2 linked regions of the Geothrix sp. 21YS21S-2 genome follow. The main gene of each other region encodes a partner of the protein of the gene in region 2 in a complex. Links are inferred from orthologs where the notes say so. Each region holds a gene or a part of one and is shown on either strand. Other genes may lie near its edges. The genes, in order: secG and secY.

Region 1 (3,229 bases), 1.7 Mb from region 2 along the record:
AAGATCTTTTCTCGGCGAACCTCGGCCCCTCGGCGCCTCGGCGATAAGCTTTTCGTTTCAACTTACCTGGATGACGGGCTCAGAACGGCCCCTATCGACCGGACCCGGCCTCCTCGTCAGCACCAAGCTAAAGTGAGTGTGGGTCGGCGCCACCCCTCAAATCCGTGAAGAACCCTTTTTTCGCCAAGGCAGCCGAGGAGCCGAGGCTCGCCGAGAAAGGATCAGCTTCCTGCGAGGATCTCCCGCAGGGCGTTCAGGCCGGCTGCGGTGAGGGGGGCTCCCGGCGCGTCGACGGCATCGCGCAGCCTCTGGTCACGCCGGCCCATCGGCAGATCGGACAGGCGATCCGCCCGGACCCACTCCATGCCCGGCGGCGCGGCTTCGGAGGCCACGCGCGCCACGATGGGGCGCACGGTCTCGCGCCGGTGCGAGTACACCTGGATCCACCCGGCCGGTTCCCTCCCCTCGATCCCGTAGGCTGCGGCCGGTTCCGCCGCGCCCTGGAACGCCGGGACGGCCCCGGCCGACGGCCAGCTCCAGAGCCCCGCCAGGAGCCCCTTGGCGCCCGGGGGACGAAGGAGCCAGCCCGGGCCCGACGCGATGGCGGCGAGATGGATCTCGACCTCCGTGACCTTCGTGCGGGGCTGCGCGGGGGGGATGCGGTCCTGGATGCCCAGGACGCGGGCCGCGCAGGCCCCCTGGAGGGGGCAGGACGCGCAGCGCGGGGCCGGGGTGCACACGGTCGCCCCCAGCTCCATCACGGCCTGGGTGAGCCGCGAGGGGCCGTGGGCGGCCAGGGCCGGGGCCAGCCAGTCCCGCAGGGCTCCTGCGTGGCGGCGGGGGTCGTCCTCCAGGGCCAGCACCCGCGCCGCCACCCGGAAGGCGTTGCCGTCCAGGGCGGGGGTGGGCAGCTGGAAGGCCTGGGCCGCCACGGCGGCCGCGGTGTAGGGGCCCAGGCCCGGAAGATCCAGGAGGCCTTCCAGGGTGCGGGGGAATCCGCCTTCGGCGATGGCCCGGGCCGCGCCCTGGAGGCTGCGGGCCCGGCGGTAGTACCCCAGGCCCGCCCACAGCCCGTGGATCTCGTCCTCGGTCCCCGCCGCCAGGGATGCGGCATCCGGGAACCTCCCCATCCACCGCAGGAAGTACGGGATCACCGTGGCCACCTGGGTCTGCTGCAGCATGATCTCCGAGACCAGCACGGCGTAGGGGTCGGGATGGGGTGCGTCCAGGTCCCCGGCCCGCCAGGGCATGGGCCGGCGCACCGCGTCGAACCAGGGTGCGAGGGGAGCCAGGAGCGTGGCGGCGTCGGCGAAGGGCATCCCCCAGCATAAAAAAAAAGCGCTCCGGGGGGAGCGCTTAATTTACTGGTGCCCGCGAGCGGACTCGAACCGCTACGGCTTGTGGCCACCACCCCCTCAAGATGGCGTGTCTACCAATTTCACCACGCGGGCAGAACACTAAGGATGCCACGGGTTGCGGCACCCGTCAATCCTCACTTTTTGGCGGGCGCCGCCGGAAGCGCGGGCACGGGAATCGCGGGCGCGGGCTTGACGGGCGCGGTCTTCACGGCCGCGGCGCGGTCCAGGACGGACCGGTTCGCCTTGACGATGAGGACTTCGATCACCAGGGAGGTGACCATGAAACCCGCCGCGAGGTAGTACGTGAACTTGGCAAGGAAGGGCGCCGCGCCCCGGGCTCCGAAGGCGGAATTCGCGCCGCCGCCGCCGAAGGTGGCACCCAGCCCGCCGCCCTTGGATCCGGGCTGGAGCAGGATGACTCCGATGAGCAGAAGGCTCACGATCACGTGCAAGGTCAACAGCAATCCGTTCATGGGTACTCCGAACCCCCAAGCTTATCAGGAACCGAGGGCCGGGTCACGCTCAAGCCATCGCCGGATGGTGTCTTCCGCGACCCCCAGCTTGACCAGGTGTTCCGTTGCCATCTTCAAGCTCTGGCCCTCGTCCCTGCAGATGAGGAGCCGGCGCTTCCAGGCCTCCATGGCGCGGCTGTGCAGGTCGGTCTCGCCGGCCTGCATGCGCTTCTCCAGCAGGAAGCCCAGGTTGTTGGCGGCCTTGCGGTGCATGGGGTCGAGGCCCAGGGCGTGCTCGTAGGCCTCCGTGGCGTCCTTGGCCCTGCCTGCCACTTCCAGGGCGACGCCGCGGGCGTTCCACACGTCGGGGTCCTCGGGGGCCAGTTCCATGGCCAGGCGCACCATGGAGAGCTGGTCCTCGGGGCGCTGGAGGTTCCGGTAGCATTCCGACAGGCCCAGGTAGGCGCTGTATTCGCCGGGGTCCGCCTCCAGGGCGGACAGGAAGAGCCCCTCGGCCTCCTGGGGCAGGCCCAGGTGCAGGTGCGCGTAGCCGGTCTGGACCAGCAGGTCGGCGGCGCCGGGGCGCCGGGCCAGGGCCTCCTGGTAGCAGCGCAGGGCCTCCTCCCAGTGGCATTCCGACCGGGCCATGTCGCCCAGGGCCGCCCAGGGGTCGGCGGCCTCGGGGTCCGTCTCGGTGGCCAGGGAGAAGTAGCAGGTGGCCCCCTCCGTGTCCCCCAGGTCCCGCCGGATCTCGCCCAGCATGGCGTAGGCCTCGGAGAGCACCTCGGTGGGGGCGGTCATGGACGTGAGCTGGTGCAGTTCGCCCTGGGCCAGCTCCATGTGGCCCTGCTCGGAGAAGAGCTCGGCGAGGATGAAGTAGCTGGCGGGTTCCCTGGGCTGGATGCAGCGGGCCCGGTGGATGCACCGCAGGCCCTCCTCCAGCTCGCCCCGCTTTAGGAGCAGCTCGCCCAGGCTGTGCCAGCCCCAGAAGTAGTCGGGATCGTGCTCCAGGGCGGCCATGAACTGGACCTCGGCGGACTTGGAATCCCCCAGGTCCATGCAGGTGATGCCCAGGAGGCGAAGGGAGCGGGGGTCCCGGGGCTGGAGGCTGAGGGCCTTCAGGAGCCAGGTCTTGGCCTCCTGGGGGTTCTCCCGCTGGATGCACAGCAGGCCCATGAGCTCCAGGGCCTTGGGGTCGGCGCCGTTGGCCGAGAGGGCTTGGCGCAGGAGCTTCTCGGCCTCGTCGGAGCGCTGCTGCAGGATCCGCACGAAGCCCATGTTGCGCAGCACGGCCGCGTCCTGGGGATGCTCGGCGCGGATGCTGGCCAGCTGGGAGTGGAGCTCCTCCAGGTCCTCGAGCGTGCCGTGGTCGCCCTGGGCCATGATGCGCTCGAACCACAGGTCACCGTCGCCCCGGTC
Region 2 (3,177 bases):
GTAAGGGGTGACTTCAACCAGGACCCTGTCGCCAGGGAGGATGCGGATGAAGTTCTTCCGCATCTTGCCGCTGATGTGAGCCAGGACCTGGTGCTTGTTTTCCAACTCGACCCGGAACACGGCATTGGGCAAGGACTCCACCACTGTGGCTTCGAGCTCAATGGCTTCTTCTTTGCTCAAGCTTGCTCCTGGAAAAGTTCAAGGATGGTGGCGTGGATCGCATCGGGCGCGAGGTTGCCGTCGACGGTGCGATAGTTCGGCCTCTCCTTGTAGAAGGCCTGGAGAGGCTGGAAGGTCTTGTTGAATTCAACCATCCGGCTTCTGAAGGCCTCGGAGCAGTCGTCGGCGCGGTGCTTCAGCGGACTGTGGCACAGATCGCAGACGTTCTCCTGGTGGGGCCGCTTTGTGACGAGGTGGTAGATGGCGCCGCAATCGTTGTTGCTGCACACCATGCGATCCACCACACGGGCTTCCAAGACACTCTCGGGGACGAAGATGTCGATCACGAATCCGAGGCCGATTCCCTGGGAGGAGAGGAAAGTCTCCAAGGATTCAGCCTGTTGCAGGGTCCGGGGATATCCATCAAACAACACATCTCCGCTCTCGTTCTGCAGCCGCGCGAAAACAAGACCGTTAACCGTGTCGTCATCCACAAGCTTGCCACTGGCCATGAGGGCCTTGGCCCGAAGGCCAATCTCCGTCCCTTTCGAGACGGCATCTCTCAGAATATCACCTGTAGACAGGTGTATCAAAGACCTTTTTTGAACCAGGCGCTTGGCCTGGGTTCCCTTTCCGCTGCCAGGGGCCCCGAGAAGGATATGGATTTTCATGGCGTCTTCGCTCCCGAGCGTGCCAGCCGGCCACCCCGGATGCGACCCTTCTCCAGGAACCCGTCGTAGCGGCGCATCACCTGATAGCTCTCAAGCTGGGCCACGGTATCCATGGCCACGCCCACGACGATGAGGAGGGAGGTTCCGCCGAAGTAGAAATTCAGTCCCGGCATGGAATTGGTGATCACGAGGGGAACGATGGAAACCAGGGCCAGGTAGACGGCGCCCGCGAAGGTCAGCTTCGAGAGGATGCTGTCCATGTAGACCGAGGTCTCCTTGCCGGGCCGGATGCCGGGGATGTAGCCCCCGGACCGCTTCATGTTGTCGGCGGTCTCGTCCGGATTGAAGACGATGCTGGTGTAGAAGAAGGCGAAGAAGATGACCACGCCCACGAAGATCGGGGTGTAGGTCCAGAAGTGGGACTGCGGGCTGATGTAGCTGGAGGCCTTGCTCAGCCACTCCCACCGCGTGAACTGGGCGATGGTGGCGGGGAAGAAGATCACCGAGCTGGCGAAGATCACCGGCATGACGCCCGCGGTGTTCACCTTGAGGGGCAGGTAGGAACTGCGCTGGCTGGCCATCCGGGAGGAATCCACCCGGCGGGCGTAGTGGATGGGGATGTTCCGGTAGGCGTTCTCCACGAGGACGACGGCCAGGAGGACGACGGTCATGGAAGCCAGCAGGAGGAGGAAGACGCCCGGAGGGGCCACGTTGCCGGCGCCCTTGAGGGACGCCATGAACATGGTGCCGATGGTCTCCATCGCCTTGGGCAGGCCCGAGACGATGCCGGCGAAGATCAGGAGCGAGATGCCGTTGCCGACCCCCCGGTCCGTGATCTGCTCGCCGATCCACATCACGAAGATGGTGCCGGTGGATAAGGTAAAGGCGCACAGGATCTTGAAGCCGAGGCCGGGATTGATGACCACGTCGGGCCCCAGGCTCTGGGCCAGGGACGCGATGCCGAAACCCTGCACGAAGGCCAGGCCCACGGTGAGGAACCGGGTCCACTGGTTGATCTTCTGGCGGCCGGCCTCGCCCTCCTTCTTCTGGAGGTTCTCGAGGGCCGGGACCACCGCGCCCATGAGCTGGAGCACGATGCTGGCCGTGATGTACGGGGTGATGCCCAGGGCGAACACCGAGAACTTCTTGAAGGCGCCGCCCGAGAACAGGTCAACCACGTTCAACAGATCCCCCGCCTTGCCCAGGTTCTTGGCCAGGGCTTCGGCGTTGACGCCGGGCACCGACACGTGCACGCCGAGCCGGTAGATCACCAGCATCGTCAGCGTGAACAGCAGGCGCTTGCGAAGTTCGGGGTTGGAGAACAACTGCCGGAGCTTTTCCATGCGTTTCAAATCCTAACGGGAAGGACTACTTGGACGCCTGCTTGGAGCAGGGGGGCTCCTGGATGGTGCCGCCGACGGCCAGGATGGCCTCGCGGGCGCCCTTGGTGACGCGGTCTGCCACCACGGTGATCTTGTGGGTCAGTTCGCCGCGCTTGAGGACCACGATCCCGCCCATCTTGGGGTCAAGCAGGTTCTTGTCCTTCATGGCTTCCAGGCACACGGTCTCGCCTTCGGCGAAATGGGTGCTGATGAAGTCCAGGCCCAGCTCCTGGAGCTGGATGGCATGGATGTTGGTGAAGCCGCGCTTGGGGAGGCGGCGGTGGAGGGGCATCTGGCCACCCTCGAAGCCGCGCTGAGAGCTGTAGCCCCGGCGGGACTTCTGGCCCTTTTCGCCGGCTCCGGCGGTCTTGCCGTTGCCGGAGCCCTTGCCCCGGCCGATGCGCTTGCGGTTCTTCGTGGCGCCCTCTGCGGGCCTGAGTTCGTTGAGCTTCATGTCTTACCCCTTCACCGTGACGTCGATGAGGTAGGGAATGCGCTTGACCATGCCATGCACATTCGGCGTGTACTCGCACTCCCGCTTGTCTCCGACCTTCTTGAGACCGAGGGTCTGGAGGAACGCACGATGCTTGGGCACGGTGCAGATGCTGGAGCGCCTGAGGGTGATGACGACCTGCTTGCCGAGGAGCTGGGACATTTAGGCCTCCGCCTGATCCAGGCCACGGTTGGTCATGACCGTGTAGGGATCCATGAGGTTCTTGAAACCCTCGAAGGTGGCGCGAACCACGTTGTGGGGGTTGGAGGAACCGAGGCTCTTGGTGAGCACGTTGTTGATGCCGGCGGCTTCCATGATGGCGCGGACGGCGGCGCCGGCGATGATGCCGGTGCCCTCGGGAGCGGGCTTCATGAGGACCGAACCGGAGCCGAAGCGGCCGGTGATGGGATGGGGCAGGCTGCGGTTGGGCGACACGGGAACGTGGATCATGTTCCGCTTGGCGCTCTCGATG

The links.
Region 1: the proteins of secY (region 2) and secG are in contact, whole or in part, in a crystal structure (PDB 5AWW), measured with the Thermus thermophilus proteins. The link is inferred for Geothrix sp. 21YS21S-2 from one-to-one orthologs. Residues at the interface, in WP_096411648.1 of Thermus thermophilus: Leu14, Gln16, Arg17, Phe20, Ile34, Pro35, Pro37, Ile72, Arg108, Arg109, Asn112, Gln113, Arg116, Ile117, Ile120, Pro145, Gly146, Trp147, Phe152, Phe155, Val156, Val159, Thr160, Val162, Ala163, Gly164, Ala166, Leu167, Trp170, Glu173; in WP_223903268.1 of Thermus thermophilus: Tyr5, Ile9, Tyr12, Leu13, Ala16, Leu19, Val20, Val23, Leu24, Gln26, Glu27, Pro28, Gln30, Gly31, Ala32, Asp34, Leu35, Met36, Gly37, Gly38, Ser39, Ala40, Asp41, Leu42, Phe43, Ala45, Arg46, Val48, Tyr53, Thr56.

What each region holds. Positions count from the first base shown.
Region 1 is NZ_CP132910.1:1,224,331-1,227,559, reverse strand. The notes cover bases 163-3,081. They hold secG (preprotein translocase subunit SecG), read right to left. Parts: upstream 1,832-3,081; coding sequence 1,493-1,831; downstream 163-1,492. Other genes in these bases: RAH40_RS05575 (tetratricopeptide repeat protein), read right to left, coding at 1,856-3,081; RAH40_RS05590 (A/G-specific adenine glycosylase), read right to left, coding at 222-1,319. Also shown: more of RAH40_RS05575, read right to left, coding at 3,082-3,229. UniProt on the Bacillus subtilis protein: Involved in protein export. Participates in an early event of protein translocation.
Region 2 is NZ_CP132910.1:2,967,957-2,971,133, forward strand. What follows is about bases 1-2,867. They hold secY (preprotein translocase subunit SecY), read right to left. Parts: upstream 2,174-2,867; coding sequence 827-2,173; downstream 1-826. Other genes in these bases: infA (translation initiation factor IF-1), read right to left, coding at 1-180; RAH40_RS12980 (adenylate kinase), read right to left, coding at 177-830; rplO (50S ribosomal protein L15), read right to left, coding at 2,199-2,666; rpmD (50S ribosomal protein L30), read right to left, coding at 2,670-2,867. Also shown: rpsE (30S ribosomal protein S5), read right to left, coding at 2,868-3,177. UniProt on the Bacillus subtilis protein: The central subunit of the protein translocation channel SecYEG. Consists of two halves formed by TMs 1-5 and 6-10.